Regions from separate parts of the Rothia sp. 88186D007BW genome, predicted to be linked through region 1. Evidence: predicted binding sites of a transcription regulator. Region 1 holds the regulator's gene; each other region holds the start of a gene.
What was found. The regulator HrcA, encoded in region 1, represses chaperone genes, less so after heat shock. The targets are predictions, from matches to a motif close to TTNGCACTCGNNNNNNNCGAGTGCNAA.
Positions count from the first base shown of each region.

Region 1 (6,396 bases):
CGTATGATTTCTGGTTGATGGTCTTGGGGCGAATGTTCTTACCCCGAGAGCTCAGAATGTTCTGGCTGATGGCGGTTGCGGGATGAGAGAGGCTGGCGGTCATCATACCCATGATGCGTTTGACCACTTCACCAGTAACCTGGGTATCTTTTTCTACCAGAATGGTGAGTTCAGCCAGTAGGCGTAGGGTGGTGGCTACGGTTTCTGATGGGCCGGTAACGACCACATCTAGCCCCTTGGGGCGAATTGTCAGACCGGGGAAGGTTTGCTCGATGAGGGTGATGTTTCCGTCGTGGGGGCCAAGTACTGCGACCATTTCTTCGGTTGACCGGAAAGAGAAGGTGCGGGCAACAGAGAGAGGGCGGCTGCTAGCCATAGGTGAGGTAGTCATAGATGCCCGTGCGGGCTGTCAGAGCTCCTTGTGATACAAAGCGTAGGCGGTATTTCTTACTTTACCTGTAGCAGAAGAGGGTTTACCAGCGTTTGAGAGCAAGGTTGAGTGCTGAAATGGCGGCGGCCCCGGCAGTGGAACTGCGGAGGACTTCGGGGCCAAGTAGTACTGTCTGGGCCCCAGCTTCTGCTAGTAGTTCCAGTTCGCGGGGGCTGATGCCGCCTTCTGGGCCAACAACAAAATAGACTTCTTTGACCTGATCGGTCAGGTGCTGGTCCAGGGCCTGCACCAGGCGATACTCAGCCTCTTCGTGCAGTACCAGGAAGAGAGCCTCTGGCCCTAGTTCCTGGGCAAGGGCAGCCAACTCACCGGTAGAATGCTGCTCATAGACCGGGGGCAGCAGGGCCCGGCGGGACTGCTTGGCTGCTGCCTTCACAGTATTCTGCCACTTAGCCCGAGCCTTGACGGCCCGTTCCATCTTCCAGCGCACAATTGAGCGGTCAGCACTCCAGGGCACAATACCGTGGGCACCAAGTTCAGTGGCCATCTCGATAGCCTGGATGTCCCTGTCTCCCTTAGCAAGGGCTTGCACCAGGTAGATTTCTACGCCCACTGAATCTTGGGCAAGTTCATTTACTTCAAGCACAGGGCCGTCTTGGCGTAGCTCAATGACCTGGGTAATTGCCCGGTGCCCTTGGCCGTCTACTAGATCGAGCCCTTCACCGAGTTCCGGGCGTTTAACCAGGGCGTGGTGCCCTTCATCGCCGGTAAGGTGCACTGTGGAACCTGGTGTGAGAGCTGCTAGCTCTTCAGGTTCGATGTAGTAGACAGCGTTGCTCATGGGGTCATCCTATTTGAGGTGGTCTTTCAGACGGGAGAAGAACCCGCCTTGCTTGTGGTTGACGGTTTCGCTTACCTGCAGGTCTTCGCCGCGAAGCTCGGAGAACTGCTTGAGTAGGTTCTTCTGCTCCTCGGTGAGGTTGGTGGGGGTGCGCACTTCAATTTGGACGCGCAAGTCGCCGCGTCCGCCGCCGTGCAGGTGGCTGACGCCCAGGTCTTTGAGGGTGATGACTTCACCGGACTGTGTGCCGGTGGGAATCTGCACTTCTTGGGGCCCATCGAAGGTTTCGAGGGTGATGGTGGTGCCTAGGGTTGCGGCTGTCATGGGCACGCCGACGGTAGCAAGGAGGTCATCGTCTTCGCGTCGGAAGGTGGGGTCGGGGTTGACATGCAGGTCAATGTAGAGGTCCCCGTTGGGGCCTCCTGCGGTACCAGCTTCGCCCTGGCCTGTTAGGCGGATACGGGTGCCGTCACTGACTCCGGCGGGGATTTTCAGGATGATGGTCTTCCGTTCACGCACACGACCTTCACCGTAGCACTCAGCGCAGGGGTGCTTGATGACGGTACCGAACCCGCGGCAGGTGGGGCATTCTACCGGTTGCACTACGGTACCGAGAATCGATTGCACCTGGCGCTGCATATAGCCTTGGCCGTGGCAGGTATCGCAGGTTTCGGGGTGGGTGCCCTCTGCGGTGCCTTCTCCCTTGCAATGGTCGCAGGTGACGGCGGTGTCCACGGTGATGGGTTTTTGGCCGCCAAAGACAGCATCTTCGAGATCGATTTTGACGTTGATGAGGGCGTCCTGCCCCTGGCGTACACGGCTTTGGGGGCCACGGGGGGCTGAGTTGAAGAAGGTGTCGAAGATGTCTTGGAAGCCTCCAAAGCCTCCGCCGAATCCGCCGCCACCAAAACCGCTGGCGGTACCGTTTTCGTTACCGGTCTGGTCATAGATGCGGCGCTTTTCGGGGTCGGAGAGCACATCGTGGGCTAGGGAGACGCGCTTGAATTCCTCGGCGGCTTCTTCCGAAGGGTTGATATCAGGGTGGAGCTGACGGGCCTTCTTACGGTAGGCCTTCTTGATTTCTTCGGGGCTGGCATCGCGGGAGACGCCGAGGGTTTCGTAGTGACTACTCACTGGTTCTCTCTTTCGGTGGACTGGTGTAAAAGGGGCAGGCGCAGGCTTATGCCTGAGCCAAAATCTTAGATAGGTAGCGGGCTACTGCGTTGACCTTGGAGACTGTGCTGGTGTAGTCCATGCGGGTGGGGCCAACGACTCCTACGTGGGCGGCTCCCCCAGGCCCGTAGCTGCTGGCTACCACTGAGGTTTCAGCCAGGGACTCACTGGGGTTTTCAGAGCCGATGCTAACTGCAAAGCCGCGCTCGTCATGCTCCAGGTCGGTCAGTAGTTTAAGGAGGACTACTTGCTCTTCCAAGGCATCAAGCACCGGGGCGATACTGCCTCTAAAATCAACGGTGGAGGCAGCTAGATAGGAGGTGCCTGCAATGAGTACCTGTGATGAGGCGTCTTGGGCGGCAAGGGTCTGCAAGGCCTCCTGGAGGGCACCGTAGAGTGGTGTTTCACTGGCGGACGCTTCTGCGGTGGTGAGATTGTTGAGCGGACGGTGAGCATAGCGGTCAAGGAGGTATTGGCGGGCTACTGTAAGTTCTTCAAGGGTATGGGCCACAGTGAGAGTACGCTGGGTGACCTGGCCAGAATCGGTAATAAGAACCAGCAGCACGGTGGTGCTTGAGAGGGACACCAGCTCGATATGGCGGACGGTGGCAGCCGGGCCGGCAGGGTATTGCACCATGGCCACCTGGTGGGTGAGAGATGAGAGTAGACGCACGCTAGTTTTCATCATTTCATCCACGCTTTCGGCGCTATCGAGCAGGGTATGAATTGCTCGTTTTTCGGCCTCTGAAAGGGGTTGTAGGGATGATATTTGGTCAACGAAGAGGCGGTAGCCTTGGTCGGTGGGGACCCGCCCTGCACTGGCATGGGGTGCTTGAATCAGGCCTTGTTCTTCCAAGGCGGCCATATCGTTGCGGACGGTGGCGCTTGAGACCCCCAAATGGTGCCGCTCTAGTAGGGTTTTAGAGCCAACAGGTTCACGGGTGTGCACGTATTCTTCAACGATGGCTTGTAGGACGTGCAAGCGTCTGGGGTGGTTCACGGCACCTCCTGGGCTCATAGGTTTTCTCTGGGGCGAAGAATATTGCAGAGTTAGGTTAGCACTTGATGGTCTTGAGTGCTAAGTTACCCATTAACTCTAATACCAGTGAACTAGAATCAGAACTCGGTACGCTCATGGCTAATGCCCCTATAAGAGAGAGTGAGAAGCACACCGATGGACTACCGAGACACCTGGGGCCAGACCGATTTGACCCCACACCGCCCTACCCTGCCGCAGGTTGCCTTAGCCCCCGGCATGGTGCTTGAGGACGCCGCCACCGGCTTCGTAGGAGCAGCAGTTAAGGTGCGGGCTACGGCGTCCGGCCCTCAGGTAGGTTTGGAAGACCGACGGGGGCGCATCAAGTTCTTCCCCCTGGGCCCGGGCTTCCTGCTTGAAGGCCGCAGCATCAACCTGATTAAGCCTCAGAAGAAGCAGCCTGCAGCTACCCGCAAGATTTCCCGGTCGGGCTCAGTGGCTCTTGACGGTGTTCAGGCGCGTACAGCGCGGGCCAGTCGCATCTGGGTTGAGGGCGTGCACGATGCTGAGCTGATTGAAAAAGTGTGGGGCCATGATCTGCGGGTTGAAGGTATCGTAGTGGAGCCCCTGCACGGGGTCGATGATCTCGCTGGGGCTGTGGCAGCTTTTGGGCCAGCTAGCCACCGAAAACTCGGTATTCTCGTCGATCACCTGGTGGCAGGGAGCAAAGAAGAACGCATAGCACAGCAGGCCATGCAGGTTGCTGGAGCCGGCGATAACGTCCTGATTGTGGGCCACCCCTTCGTTGATATTTGGCAGGCTGTGAAACCCCAGGTGCTAGGCGTACAGGCCTGGCCCCAGATCCCTCGGGGAGAAGACTGGAAAACCGGTATCTTGCAGCGCTTTGGCCGCCCAGCCAAAACATCTGAGGACGTCCGCGCCGGCTGGGATGCGATTCTTCAGCGGGTCAATAGCTACACCGATCTTGAACCGACCCTCTTAGGGCCAGTCGAAGAGCTGATTGACTTTGTGACACTCGATGGGCAAGCTGCCTAGGCTAAGAGTTTTTTCGGTGTGACTAACATCGTCCTACTCCTCAAAAATTCGTAGGCTTCACATATACCACCCTCCCCCAGCTTTGACTAAAATGATGACCAATGGGTTTAGAACCCCATCTATCACTCATTTGCCCTTCAACCTCAAAGAGAAGAATTCTTGAAGACCGCATCAGCACCTTCCACAACCGCCTACAAGGGGTCATCTGCAACCGCTGCACACCTGTCTGTTACCGCAGACCGCAACATCGCAACTGCTGCACACTTGGGGGGCGTGCTAGGCTGCATTCCCGCGGCCGTCATCTACTACCTCTACCGAGGCCGTGGCCCCTTCACTGAACAAGAATCCCGTGAAGCCCTAGACTTCACCCTGCTACCCACCCTAATGCTGGCAGCCTCTATTGTTCTCAGCAACATTCCGGGCATCGGCTGGCTCTTTGGGCTAATCGCAGCCCTCACCTGGACCTACCTTGCCATCGCATCCCTGCGTGCCGGCATCAGGGTAAACCGCGGCAACCCCTACCAGTACAAGAGCAACACTCGTCTTTTCAGCAAGCTCACCAGCCGCAAGAAATAGGCAAGGAAGCTTCTACAACCCAAAGGGGGCAGTGTAACTTAGCTAAGTCACACCGCCCCCCTTTTTTGCTATCTCTTTACTGATACACGAATCTAACGGTCGATATCAGGCAGTAATTCCCGGGTCACAGCATCCCCCAGCAGGCGACCTTGCAAGGTGAGCTGCACGCGTCCGCCCAACCGGGCCTGAGCATCAATCAAACCCTGCCCCTGCAACCAATCCAGCGACCTCTCCACCTGGGCAGTATCAGAACCCTCTAGCAGACGAGAAATCTCTAAACCGTCAATCACCCTCACCTGCAACATGATGTCCTCAAACCTACGGGTCTGCTCCCCCAGCACCTCACGGGCTGCCGCCGGACTCTGCCCAGCCCTCACCCGGTTAGCGTAAGGCACCGGGTGCTTAAGATTCCACCAACGAGTACCATTCACATGCGAATGAGCACCCGGGCCAATACCCCACCAATCCTGATTACGCCAATAAGCATAGTTATGACGGGAACGATACTCCGGTGACCGCGCATAGTTCGACACCTCATACCAGTGATACCCAGCCTCCGAAAAAATCTGCTCAGCCAGCAGGTACATATCAGCCATCAAATCATCATCAGGCATGGCATACTCGCCCCGGCGAATCTGAGCCGCCAGTTTAGTGCCCTCCTCAACAATCAGAGAATAGGCAGAAATATGGTCAGGAGCATAAGAGACAGCCGCCCGAACCGACTGCTCCCACTGCTCCAGGCTCTCCCCCGGCGACCCATAAATCACATCAACCGATACCTGCAACCCGGCCTCTTGAGCCCAAGCCACCACCTTAGGCACATTAGCCGGGGTGTGGGTACGATCAAGGACCTCAAGCACCTCAGGAACCACCGACTGCATACCAAAAGACACCCTGGTAAAACCACCAGCCTTCAACGTCTCAAGGTCCTGGCGGGTCACCGAATCAGGGTTAGCCTCACACGTCACCTCAGCACCGGGCTCAATACCAAAAAGCTCAACAGCCTCACCCAGAATCTTCACCAAATCTGATGCAGGCAACTTAGTGGGGGTACCCCCACCAAAAAAGACAGAATAGAGCGGACGGGCAGCCACACCCGACTGCCGCAAAACCCGCCGTGCAAAACGTAACTCGGCCACCGCGTCCTCAGCATAGGTGCCCAAGCTAACCCCATTGCCAAAATCCTCGATGGCATAGGTGTTGAAATCACAGTAACCACACCGCACCGAGCAAAAAGGAACATGCACATACAAAGAAAAATCGCGCTCAACGCCGCGGACGGCAGAATCAGCGGGGATTCTGCCGTCCAAAGGTGCCGGAGCGCCCAGAGGCTGGGCTGGCATTACTTCTTGCCCTTTTCCTTACCCTCTTCACCAGAAGACA
Region 1 is NZ_JBPPTR010000008.1:66,282-72,677, reverse strand. It holds gene ACEE09_RS05975 (PhoH family protein) at 1-376, opposite strand, end outside; gene ACEE09_RS05970 (16S rRNA (uracil(1498)-N(3))-methyltransferase) at 474-1,232, opposite strand; gene dnaJ (molecular chaperone DnaJ) at 1,242-2,366, opposite strand; gene hrcA (heat-inducible transcriptional repressor HrcA) at 2,413-3,405, opposite strand; gene ACEE09_RS05955 (DUF3097 family protein) at 3,580-4,437, shown strand; gene ACEE09_RS05950 (DUF4870 domain-containing protein) at 4,597-5,013, shown strand; gene hemW (radical SAM family heme chaperone HemW) at 5,106-6,356, opposite strand; gene lepA (translation elongation factor 4) at 6,356-6,396, opposite strand, start outside.

Region 2 (6,396 bases), on a different contig from region 1:
GGGCAGGGCCCCTTTTACCCTACTCCACCGGCTATAAGAAGCCTAAACGTACAGGGGTCTTTTACTGCTGCCGCTCTAGGAGCATAATCGTCTCGTAGTGGCTGCTGTAGGGGAACATGTCCATCACCTGCCCCTGCAAGGGCTTCATCGAGGGCATCTTCTCAAGGTCTTTGACCAGGGAGCGCAGGTTACAGCTAGAGTAAATCACCTGCTCAATTCCGCTCTTCTCGACCCAGTGGGCAAGGTCTGGCCCTAGCCCCCGCCGGGGCGGGTTAACAATGAGCATCTCAGGTACCTGGCCACTGCTTATAGCGTAGTCAGGGGCGTCCTGGGCGATAAAGGTAAGCCCTTGTAAGCCCTGTTCTGCAACGGTGCGCTGGGCAGAGGCAATAGCCTCAGCACTAATTTCGATACCGGTGACGGTGGCACCTTGGGGCATGACTGCGGCAGCGTGCAGGGCAAAGCCCCCTACCCCGCAGTAAAGATCCCAGAGGCTAGCCGGTGCGGCCTGGCTCACCCAGGTCTGTGCCCGGCGGTAGAGGGCAGCGGCAATAGGGGTATTGGTTTGAAAGAAGCTCTGGGGGCGCAGGTGCAAGGTCATGCCATTGACCTGCATGGGCAAGGTGGTGCGCTCGGTGAGAATGATTTCTTCTTCTCCCTCTACCAGTGCCACGTGTTCTCGCAGCAGGTTCACGCTCACCACAGCTAGCTGGGGTAGTTGCTGGTGCAGCCAGTCCAGGTGCTGTTTGAGGGCAACAATCAGCTTTTTAGAGCGCAGAACAAACCGGATCATGAGCTCACCGGAATCCGAGGCTGTGACAAGAATATTTTTCAGTTCACCCTTGCGCTGCGGAACCTTATAGGGGGTGAGGTTAGCCCCTTGGATGAGCTGGGTCAGGACGGGAATCGCCCGGCTTATGGCAGGTAGGTAGAGCTGGCAGTTGGTCAGGTCTATGCCCTGGCCCTGCCGGTCGAGAATACCGAGAGTAGGGTGCTGGGAGGTGCTACCGACCACCAGTTTGGCCTTGTTGCGGAAGGCTTGGTCAGCGCTGGGTACAGGGTCGAGCCAGTGCAGGGTGCCCCAGGGTTCGAGCAGGGTCTGGGCGTCCTTCTGCTTGCCCGCTAACTGGTGGGGGTAGGGGGTTTCAATCAGGGAGCATGAGCGGCAGAGGCCGGCCTCGAAGTAGTGGCAACGCATAGCTTCACTATTTTACAGCCCGCAGGGGTAGGCGCATAGGAGGGGTGCCTGGTCTGTTAAAACGCGGAACCGGCACCTGCTGGTGCAGGTGCCGGTTGAGGCAAATACTTCAGGGGCTCAAAAGGTTTCAAGCCCTGGAGTAGGGGTGGTTACATCATGCCGCCCATGCCACCCATGTCGGGGGCGGGGGCTGCTGCTGCAGGTTCGGGCTTATCAGCAACGACGGCCTCGGTGGTCAGGAAGAGACCGGCGATGGAGGCAGCGTTCTGCAGGGCAGAGCGGGTTACCTTGACGGGGTCGTTAATACCTGCGGCCATGAGGTCTTCGTACTCGCCGGTAGCAGCGTTCAGGCCGGTACCTGCAGGCAGGTTGCGGACCTTATCGACAACGACGCCAGGCTCCATGCCAGCGTTGAAAGCGATCTGCTTGAGGGGGGCGTCGATAGCGACGCGGACGATGTTAGCACCGGTTGCTTCGTCGCCAGAGAGTTCCAGCTTCTCGAAGGCCTTAACGCCAGCCTGGATCAGGGCGACGCCACCGCCGGGGACGATGCCCTCTTCAACGGCTGCCTTTGCGTTGCGCACGGCGTCCTCGATGCGGTGCTTGCGTTCCTTGAGTTCAACCTCGGTAGCGGCACCAGCCTTGAGCACTGCAACACCGCCAGCTAGCTTGGCCAGGCGCTCCTGCAGCTTCTCGCGGTCGTAGTCAGAGTCTGAGTTGGCGATTTCGCCGCGGATCTGGGCTACGCGGCCTTCGATGGCGTCAGCGTCGCCGGCGCCTTCGATGATGGTGGTTTCGTCCTTGGTGACAACAACCTTGCGGGCCTGGCCGAGCAGGTCGATGGTTGCGGTGTCTAGGGAGAGGCCTACTTCTTCGGTGATGACCTGGCCACCGGTGAGGATGGCAATGTCAGCTAGCTGGGCCTTGCGGCGGTCGCCGAAGCCAGGAGCCTTGACAGCTACAGACTTGATGGAGCCGCGCATCTTGTTGAGCACCAGCAGGGCCAGGGCTTCACCCTCAACGTCTTCAGCGACGATCAGCAGGGGCTTGCCGGACTGCATGACCTTCTCAAGGACGGGTACAAGATCCTTGACGTTAGAGATCTTGGAGCTAACGATCAGGATGTAGGGGTCTTCGAGGACAGCTTCTTGGCGGTCTGCGTCGGTGACGAAGTAGCCTGAGAGGAAGCCCTTATCAAAGCGCATACCCTCGGTCAGTTCCAGGGTCAGGCCGAAGGTGTTGGACTCTTCGACGGTGATGACGCCTTCCTTGCCAACCTTTTCCATGGCCTGGGCGATGAGCTTACCGATTTCGGGGTCGCCTGCTGAGATAGATGCGGTAGCGGCGATTTCTTCTTCGGTTTCAACTTCCTTAGCTGACTCCAGCAGCTCGGCGGTGACAGCTTCTACAGCCTTTTCGATACCGCGCTTGAGGGAGAGGGGGTCAGCACCAGCGGCGACGTTGCGTAGGCCTTCGCGCACGAGGGCCTGGGCGAGGACGGTTGCGGTGGTGGTACCGTCACCGGCGATGTCGTCAGTCTTCTTGGCGACCTCTTTGACCAGTTCTGCACCAATCTTTTCGTAGGGGTCTTCGAGTTCAATTTCCTTGGCGATGGAGACACCGTCGTTGGTGATGGTGGGTGCGCCCCAGGCCTTCTCCAGTACGACGTTGCGACCACGGGGGCCGAGGGTTACCTTCACTGCGTCTGCTAGGGTGTTCAGACCCTTTTCTAGACCGCGGCGTGCCTCTTCATCAAAAGCAATCAGCTTTGCCATATGGCTTTCGCTCCTTCTGGAACATTCGGGTTGAGCGCGATTCTTCGGTGCCCGCGACGGACGGCACACCCCGGTGTGCTGCCATGGGGCAGGTGGGGTGGGCCTCACCAGAGCATCGCTTCAGGTGTTTTACTCAAGAGCGGTTCGGCCGCTAAACCTAGCACATGATTTAGCAGTCGAAGCCTCTGAGTGCTAATACCAATCTTGGCACTTGAGCGGTAGGGGCGCAAACCTATTGTTCCTTCAAGTGAGCCTTAATCGCCCACAGCGCACAAGTCGGGCAGGCGGAACTGTATTGAGTCCTAGCCCAGTTGAGTTCTGGCCCAGCTGAATTCTAGCCCAGCTGGTAGGTGCCTGTAGCTGTCTCGTAGATGTAGTCACCGGTCGGGTCCAGGTAGAAGGTGGCGGTGGCCGGGTCATAGCTGTAACGCTCGGTAGTAGTGGGCAGGGCGGGGTTAGTGGCTAGTTCCCCTGCCCCGAGGCCTCCACTAGCAGGAGCACTGGCAGGAGCACTGATGGAATCGCTAGCAGGAACACTGGTAGCGTCTGAAGGTGAAGAGGATACCCCGCCCAGGCTAGCGGGGTCAAAGTCGGCCCCAAGCACAAGGTAGATCAGGCCGGTCTCTGCCTGGTAGTCCTGGGCGATGGTGAGCAGGCCCAGGGTATCGGCTATCTCATTGGCTTCTGATGAGGCTCCCGTGGCGAAGTACACCATGGACTCAGCAGCATAAGCCCCAGCCCAGTTAGCGGTAGAGACTACGCTATAGCCTTCTTCTTCAAGGACTGCGGCAGCCTGGGCGGCAGAACCAGAGGGAGCACTAGAGTTATACACTTCAACCTTCACACTGGAAGGGTCAGTGGTGGGGGTAGGCTCTGGGCTAGGGCTTACCTCAGCGGCGGCAGGGGCTGGGGCAGCGGTATCTGGGCTTGTTGCAGCGTCAGGGGCAGCAGTGCGCGGTGAGACCACATACATGAGGCCACCCACCATAAGGGCCAGCACACCGCTGATAATGATGGCCAGTAGCCCAGCGCGAGAGGTTGCCGTATCGACTACGGCACCACGGTAGGCGCCGCGGCGGGCAGTGCTCTCGTCAATATCGTCGAACTCATCGCGGGGGTAGCGGTTCACAGGCGTCCTCATCATCATGGGCGGTGGCGGGCTTCTAGTTACTAGGGTACACGGGCTTACAGGGCGGTACACGGGCTTACAGGGGAAGGCGCCCCTAGGCCTGATCAGGTTAGGGCATCGCGCTTGAGCCGCAACCGACGGGTCAGCGCCGGTTCAGCGGCAATAACACGCGGGTTATCAATCAGGGCGTTGAGCTGCTGATAGTAAGCCACCGGGGTAAGCCCCAGGGCGCGGGTAATTTCCTGCTCTTTACTACCCTGGTATTTGAAGCGTTTTTTCTCCAGCGCGAGAATAGCCGCTTCGCTCTCACTCAGGCCTTCATCAGGTTCACTGCTCTCGCTGCTCATCTGCTCCCTCTCGGTGGTCTAGTCTTAGTAGGGAGAATACCTTACCCCGCCCAAGGAGTGCCGTGTCTGCCCGTCCCCTGCATGAAATTATGTCCCCTGACTGGGCCCAAGCTCTAGCCCCCGTCGAACCCCAAATCCGGGTCATGGGCAACTTCCTCAGGGCAGAACACGAGGCAGGACGCCCCACCCTACCCCCAGGCCACGATATCTTCCGAGCCTTCACCTACCCCATGAGCGAAGTCAAGGTACTAGTGATTGGCCAGGACCCCTACCCCACCCCAGGCCATGCCATGGGGCTTAGCTTTTCAGTCCACCCCGAGGTGCGCCCGTTGCCCCGCTCCCTACAAAATATCTACAAGGAACTCCAAGCCGACACCGGGATAGTACCCCCACCCCATGGGGACCTCACCGCCTGGAGCGCCCAAGGGGTCATGCTCATGAACCGGGTGCTCACCGTCGGGGCAGGCCAAGCAGGGTCCCACCGCAACCTGGGCTGGGAGCACATCACAACCGCCGCTATCGAGGCACTAGCACAGCGGGGCACGCCCCTGGTAGGCCTGCTGTGGGGAGCGGACGCCCGCAAATGCAAGCCCCTACTGGGCGGCTACCCCTGCGTTGAGTCGCCCCACCCCTCACCGCTCTCAGCCTCACGAGGCTTCTTCGGCTCCCGGCCCTTCAGCCAGGTCAATGAGCTTCTCATACAGCAAGGGGCGCAACCTGTGGACTGGGCCCTACCCCACTAGCGGTCCCGCTTCTCCTGCTGTTCACTACCCTCAAGAGCCGGGCTAAGATACCGCTGAATGAGGTACTGCATCAGATAGCTACCTAGCACCACACCCGAAGCCATGGAAAGAATAATGGCAATAGCCGCCACCATACCCGGCACACCAGCATCTGAATTAGCCTCCACCGTAAAAAGATAAAGACCACGGAACACCGACAAACCAGGGAGCAAAAAGGTCAAGGCAGGCACATAGAAAATAGACGCCGGAGCATGCAAACGGTAAGCCAAAAAAGTACTCATCAGACCAATCACCAAAGCCGCAAAAGCCGTATTAGCCCGCCCAGCACCGCTACCAAAAATGAACGTATACCCCTGATACACCCAAAAACCGCAGGTAGCGATCAACAAAATCCACAAGAGGGTAGGCCAGCGGGCATGGGTAGTAACCGCAAAAGCCAAAGACGCCAGCATGAAGAAAACATAACTTGCCCCCAGGCTGGCACCCACAAACCGGGTCTCATTAATATCAAGCTCACTCACCCCCAGCACCGACAGAGCCGCAACCGCCGAAGCCAAGCCCACCACAATCCCCAAGAAAGACATACCGGTAGACACAAACTTACCCGCCGCAGTGAGCGGAAAGCCGTTAAGGGCGTCCTGCACCGCTGATACCAGCCGGGCAGTCGGCAAGAGCATAATAAGCCCAGCAGTCACAATATGAGGCGCGGAAACATGAAAGCCCACCTGAGAAAAAAGAGAGGCCTCATCCGATATATAGATAGCTGCGAAGGTCACCACACCAGCGCCCGCCGCCAGATTAAAGAAACCAGGCATCTTCAACTTAGAAATAAGACTATTCACAAAGTGAATCACCAAGAAAACGATACCGCCCACAGCCCCCGCAGCAAGCGACCCACCCACAGCTAAAACCAGTGAAAAAGCCGCCACAATATTAGCCAGCATAATCACCATAGGCGAATAAGGCTTCTTAGCAGTATTAATCGTATGCAGGCGACGCTCAGCCCGATGACGCGGCAACCCGCCAGCAGTAATGTCATTAATGAGCTGATAAATATCGTCAAGAGCCGCGTAATTCGCTGACCACGACCGCACCACACGCATGACCGTATGGCTAAACCGCTCCTTACCCGCAGAAGACTCCCCCACCACACTCAGATTGACGGCACGGGTACGATCATCAACCTCATCAATATCTGAAACAT
Region 2 is NZ_JBPPTR010000009.1:92,531-98,926, reverse strand. It holds gene rlmC (23S rRNA (uracil(747)-C(5))-methyltransferase RlmC) at 62-1,198, opposite strand; gene groL (chaperonin GroEL) at 1,348-2,973, opposite strand; gene ACEE09_RS06685 (LytR C-terminal domain-containing protein) at 3,308-4,102, opposite strand; gene ACEE09_RS06680 (DUF3263 domain-containing protein) at 4,207-4,449, opposite strand; gene ACEE09_RS06675 (uracil-DNA glycosylase) at 4,512-5,192, shown strand; gene ACEE09_RS06670 (threonine/serine exporter family protein) at 5,189-6,396, opposite strand, start outside.
Region 2: the regulator HrcA is predicted to act here: its motif matches at 3,143-3,169, upstream of groL (chaperonin GroEL).

Region 3 (6,396 bases), on a different contig from region 1:
CGTGAGGCAGATGCGCTCCACCTCAGCCAGTTCAGCAGAGCAGCCGAGGTCAGCGGCGATGCTTTCGAGCTTATTGAGAAGCCCCAGGGTATCTTCAGTCACGAGACGCTCGGTGTTCTGGTTATCAAGAATGACGGTAGCTTCAGCGCCGTAGCGGGCTGCCCGCCATTTATTTTCTTGTACATGCCAGGGTTTGAGCGGGTCAATGCTTTTGCCTGCATCGAGTTGGCGGGAGAACCATTCCACTAGGCATTGGGTGAAGGCGGTGAGCGCTGTGATATCGCGAATTGAGGCCAGCCCGTCGTAGGCCCGCATTTCAACGGTGCCGTATTTGGGTACGGGGCGCACGTCCCAGCGGTTTTCGCTGGGGTCATCAATCACACCGGTCATGACCAGGTCGTTGAGGTAGTCTTCGTAGTCTTCCCACCTCTCAAAGGTAAAGGGCAGGCCAGAGGTGGGTAGCTGCTGGAAAATCTGGGCCCGTTGGGAGGCGAAACCGGTATCTTCACCCTCCCAGAAGGGGGAGGAGGCTGAGAGGGCCAGTAGGTGGGGGTAGAAGTTGGTCAGTCCGTTGAGGACGGGCAGGGCCTTAGCCCGGGAGTTAACTCCGGTGTGTACATGCACCCCGTAAATAATTTGGCGGCGGCCCCAGTATTGGGAGCGGTCTAGCACTCGCAGGTAGCGGTCTTTGTCAACGACTTTTTGGTCGAGGGCCCGTGAGAAGGGGTGGGTGCCTGCTGAGAAGAAGGCGAGGCCTAGCTGGTCTGTGACGTTTTTGAGGACGCTAGTGGTTTGGGTGAGCTGTTCAGCGGCTTGGGCTGGGGTGCGGCAGATGCCGGTGACGATTTCTACGGTGTTGTTCAAGAACTCGCCGGTGATGTGAGCCCGGTTGGTGGCGGGTTCAAGAATATGGGGGTGCTGTTCTTTGAGGAGTGCTAGCACATGGTCTGCCTGTGAAGCTAGCTGGCGGGTGGTGGGTTCAACGAGGGCAACTTCCCACTCCACTCCAATGGTGGACTGGTCTGAGGGATGGAAAATCATACGCTGGCTCCAGGGTCTCGGTGCGGTGCTGGTTCCATCTTATGGGCAGGGGCTGAAGCAGAAGAATCTAGCTCACAGTATGACATTTTTGGTCAGGTGGGAGTTGTGCATCTGACCAGGTAGCTGACCGTCAGTTAGGCTGGTTCAGCCCAGATTGCTAGCCGCTGGGAGCTCGTTCCCTGCCCGAGGCGGGTCAGAATGAGGGTGGCTTCTTTACCCGCGCCCTTCTTCTTTTTTACCCCGGCAAGGAGTGTGGCCCGTAGCTTTTCAGGGAGCACATCGACGCCCCGTTTTTTAACGGTCAGGGCGGTGATGCCTTCTTCTTTGACCCAGCGGCGGAGCTTCTTGTCGTTCAAGGGCAAGGTACCCAGGACGCGGTAGGCGCGGCCTAGCGGGCTATCAGCGGGGGAATCGGCGGTTAGGTAGGCGATGTTCTCATCGAGCAGGGTTGCCCCAATCGTCCGCGCATAATCTGCTACCAGGTGGGAACGTACCACCGCGCCGTCTGGCTCAATCAGGTAGGTGCCCAGTTCTGTTACTTCAAGAGGCTCTTCAGGGGTGGACGCTGGTGCCGGTGAGGTAAGTTCACCCAGTACCTGCCGGGTGGCGGCGTCCGCACCCAGTACCGTAGCTGAGCGGGCTACGCCGGGTCGGGCTAAACCGTTGAACCAGAGCACTACTTCTACCACAGACCCACCGTGACTGACCCACTCGGCTTCTACCCCATCCGGTATAGCCTCATGGGGTAGGGCCGGACCCAGCTTGACCCCCATGGGGGTGCCTGTGGCCGCTAGCTTCTGCAAGAAGGAAAAGGGCGGGGAGAAGGCCTCTGGGTCAAAAATCCGTGAGGTGGTAGACCCGCTTTCGACCTCTCGGCGTGCCGGGTCTAACCAGAGAGCTGAGATAGGCTCCCCGGTGACGGTGGTGAGCTTTTCAAGCTTGACCTCTTCCACATTGCCCACCAGCACCTGGGCGGTGGGGTAGGGGGAGAGATTATGGGCGGCCAGGCTTGCTGTGATTGGGTCAAGTTCTAGGGATGTCACAGCTAAACCTGCCTGCGCAAAGGCTAGGGAATCTGCCCCTAGGCCGCAGCCTAAATCTGCTACTGAGGCAAGCCCAGCAGCGACAAACCGGGCGGCGTGGTGCTGGGCAACAGCTGCGCGGGTGGCCTGCTCATAGCCAGCCTCGGTGAAAAGCATGTGCCTAGCAGCCGGGCCGAATTTACTGGCTCCTAGGGTGCGTAGGCGGGCCTGGGTGAGCAGGGCAGAGGAATCTTCGGCGCTGATGCCCTGCGCCCTGAGCCTGCTGACCGCCTGGAGGGAGTCTGCGGGGTTATAGGGGGTGAGCTGGTCAAGAAGAGCTAAGTGGTCGGCTGAGAAGGGCTGGGCGCCGGCGCGGGGGAAAGAGGTCATGCACATAAGTTTAGGTGCAAGTTATAGGGCAGAGCAGGCAGGGTAGCGGGTGCGCTGTCTGCGAAACCGGCGCCCTATCTTGCCCACCAGGGGCCCAGAGGAATAAAGTTTTAGTTAGCACTTGACTGCTGATAGTGCTAAAACGGCACCCGGTAACACCGCGACGATACCGGGTAAAACCGACTTAGCACCCTGTAGTCACCCCATAAATTTTACGCTGAGACCCACTCAAAGGAGTACCTCACCATGGCTATCAAGCCCCTCGAAGACCGCATTGTCGTTCAGATCGTTGAAGCAGAGCAGACCACCGCATCTGGTCTGGTCATCCCCGATACCGCCAAGGAAAAGCCCCAGGAAGCTAAGGTCATCGCTGTTGGCCCCGGCCGCATCGACGACAAGGGCAACCGCATCCCCGTTGACGTAGCAGAAGGCGACGTCGTAATCTTCTCCAAGTACGGTGGCACCGAGGTTAAGTACGGCGGCGCCGAATACCTGATTCTCTCAGCCCGCGACGTACTGGCTGTCGTTTCCTAAGTTTTCGCTGTTTCTACCGAAGACAAGACGAAACACAAGAAAGAAGTAAGGATTCATGGCAAAGCAGCTTGAATTCAATGATGATGCGCGTAAGCACCTGCAGGCAGGCGTCGATAAGCTTGCTAACGCTGTCAAAGTAACCCTGGGCCCCCGCGGCCGCAACGTGGTACTTGATAAGCAGTGGGGCGCCCCCATCATTACCAACGACGGTGTATCAATCGCCCGCGAGATTGAACTGGAAAACCCCTACGAAAACCTGGGCGCCCAGCTGGCTAAAGAAGTAGCCACCAAAACCAACGATGTTGCTGGCGACGGCACCACCACCGCGACCGTCCTGGCCCAGGCTTTGGTCTCTGAGGGTCTGCGCAACGTCACCTCTGGCGCTGCCCCCGGCGAGGTCAAGCGCGGTATCGAAACCGCCACCAAGCTGGTTTCAGAGCGCCTGCTGGCTAACGCCCGCGAAGTCACTGGTGAAGAAGTTGCCCACGTGGCAGCTATCTCCGCCCAGTCACCCCAGATCGGTGAACTGCTCTCTGAAGCCTTTAGCAAGGTTGGCCAAGACGGTGTTATCACCATCGAAGATGGCTCGACGACTGAGATTGAGCTTGAAGTGACCGAGGGTATGCAGTTCGATAAGGGCTACCTCTCACCCTCCTTCGTCACCGACCCTGAACGAGCTGAGGCTGTTCTTGAGAACACCGCCATTTTGCTCTACCAGGGCAAAATTTCAACCGTGGCTGAGATTATGCCCGTCCTTGAGAAGATTGTTCAGGCCAAAAAGCCCCTGACCATCATCGCTGAGGACGTGGACGGTGAAGCCCTCTCCGCCCTGGTCATTAACAAGCTCCGCGGCAACCTGGACGTTGTGGCGCTGAAGGCACCCGGTTTTGGTGACCGCCGCAAGGCAATCTTCCAGGACCTGGCTATCCTCACCGGCGGTACCGTCATTACCGGCGAACTGGGTATCTCCTTGGACGCTGTGACCCTGGACCAGCTCGGTTCAGCCCGCCGTGTGACCGTCACCAAGAACAACACCACCATCGTCGATGGCAGTGGCAGCTCTGAGGCTGTAGCTGAACGCGTTGATCAGCTCCGCGCCGAAATTGAGCGCGTAGATTCCGAATGGGACCGCGAAAAGCTCAAGGAACGCCTAGCTAAGCTAGCTGGCGGTGTGGGCGTTATCAAGGTGGGTGCTGCAACCGAGGTTGAAGCCAAGGAACGTAAGCACCGTATTGAGGACGCTGTTTCCTCAACCCGCGCTGCCCTTGAAGAGGGCATCGTGGCAGGTGGCGGTACCGCCCTGGTGCACGCTCTTGCAGCCCTTGATGGTCTTGAACTTGACTCCCATGATGCCCAGGTTGGTGCGGACATCGTCCGCCGCGCCCTGGTGCAGCCCCTGCGCTGGATTGCTGAGAACGCGGGTCAGGACGGCTATGTGGTCACCTCCCGCGTAGCAGAGATGCCCATCGGTCACGGCTTCAACGCCGCAACCGGTGAATACGAAGATCTCATCGCCCGCGGTGTCATCGACCCGGTCAAGGTCACCCGCTCAGCCCTAGAAAATGCAACCTCCATCGCTGCCCTGGTGCTGACCACCGAAACCCTGGTCGTTGAAAAGCCTGAGGAGAAAGAAGAAGACGAAGCCAAGTAAGGCTTCTACACCCACCTCTTCACCCTTTCCTAGGTCTTCACGGCTCAACAGGCCCTGCCTCTACAGTGACTAACACCGTAGAGGTAGGGCCTGTTGTTTAATGCAATCTGCCGGTCACTAGCAGTAACATTTTAACTCGGTGTCTTCCTGCTCGTTACTTAACGGTAACTGTCTTTCTGGCACCCAACCCTTGTCAGCAAAGGAGGTAGACCGCAGTGTCCCGCCCAGCCACCGAAACACAACCCGCCACCGGCACTATAGCAACCATCACCCGTTCAGCCGAGCGCGCCTGGCGCCCCGAAATTCAGGGGCTGCGTGCCCTCGCCCTTTTGCTTGTTGCCGCCTATCACTTCTGGTTTGGCCGTGTCTCTGGCGGCGTTGATGTCTTCTTATTGATTTCAGCTTTCTTGCTGACAGGCTCTTTTGCGCGCAAGCTAGAGCAAGGCAAACTGGTAGGCCCTGGCACCTGGTTTGGTGTAAAAACCCTGTTGGCTTATTGGGTGCATGTCTTCAAACGTCTTTTGCCTCTGGCTTCTTTGATCGTCGCCTTGACCCTGCTAGGCACCTATTTCTTTATCCCGGCTGAGCGCTGGCTCTCAATTGCTGATGAGGCTAAGGCCGTGATTCTGTACCAGCACAATAACTGGTCTATCGAGAATGCGGTGGACTATTATGCCGCTGATACTTCTTTAGCTTCTCCCTTGCGTCATTTTTGGTCTCTTTCGGTGCAGGGGCAGATCTATGTGCTCTGGCCTTTGCTGGTGGTGTTACTTGCTGCGGTACTGGGCCAGCGTCTGAGGGGCGCTGGTCGTTGGGTTTTGACCGCCGTCTTCGCCGCAATTTTTGTGGTCTCGCTCCTTCACTCGGTGGAGGTGACCGCAGCTAACCAACAGGCAGCCTATTTTGAGACGGGCGCTCGCCTGTGGGAGTTCGCTCTTGGTTCTTTGGTTGCCCTGTGGCTTCCGGCGGTGAAGTTTCCCCCTGTGGTGCGTGCTGTGCTGGGGTGGGTCGGTATAGCAGCTATTATCAGTTGCGGTTTCATTTTGGACGTTAACGGCACCTTCCCCGGGTATGCGGCCCTCTGGCCTACGGTGGCAGCCTCACTGGTCATTGTTGCGGGAGATACCGGAACCAGGTTTGGCCCGGAGAAGCTGCTAACAGCTAAGCCTCTTCTGGCCTTGGGTGGTTTCTCGTATGCTCTCTACCTGGTGCACTGGCCCCTGCTGGTTTTCTACCTGGCTCAGACTCACCAGGAAAAGGCAGGTTTTTGGGCGGGGCTTGGCCTGCTGCTTTTTTCTGGGGTGCTGGCCTGGGCTCTTACTCATGTGGTTGAAAAGCCTTTACAGTCTTGGGCTCTGCCCAACCGGTCGATGTTTGCGGGGCTGGTGACTGGTCTTTTGTGCGTGGGTTTTGCGCTTGGGCCTTCCTATGCCTGGCAAAGCTCCATTTACCGGCAGGTTGAAGAGGCTGAAGCTAAACGGCCCCTTAATAATGTGGGGGCGGCTGTGTTGCAACCTGATTTTGAATATGCTGGGGATGAAGATGCCCCTGTTATTCCTCTTCGAGAGGTGCTTGATGCTGACTGGGCTGACTTGGGTGCAGCCTGCCAGCAGGTGACCCCTGAGATGAGTCTCCCTGATTCTCTTGCCGGGGATTGCACCTATGTTGCTTATTCGCCTGAGCCTAGTAGGACCATTGTGGCTTGGGGTAACTCTCATATGCAGATGTGGATGACGGCTATGCGTCCGCTTGCTGAAT
Region 3 is NZ_JBPPTR010000001.1:44,015-50,410, reverse strand. It holds gene ACEE09_RS00230 (glutamate--cysteine ligase) at 1-1,041, opposite strand, end outside; gene ACEE09_RS00225 (THUMP-like domain-containing protein) at 1,176-2,453, opposite strand; gene groES (co-chaperone GroES) at 2,700-2,987, shown strand; gene groL (chaperonin GroEL) at 3,043-4,638, shown strand; gene ACEE09_RS00210 (acyltransferase family protein) at 4,854-6,396, shown strand, end outside.
Region 3: the regulator HrcA is predicted to act here: its motif matches at 2,568-2,594, upstream of groES (co-chaperone GroES).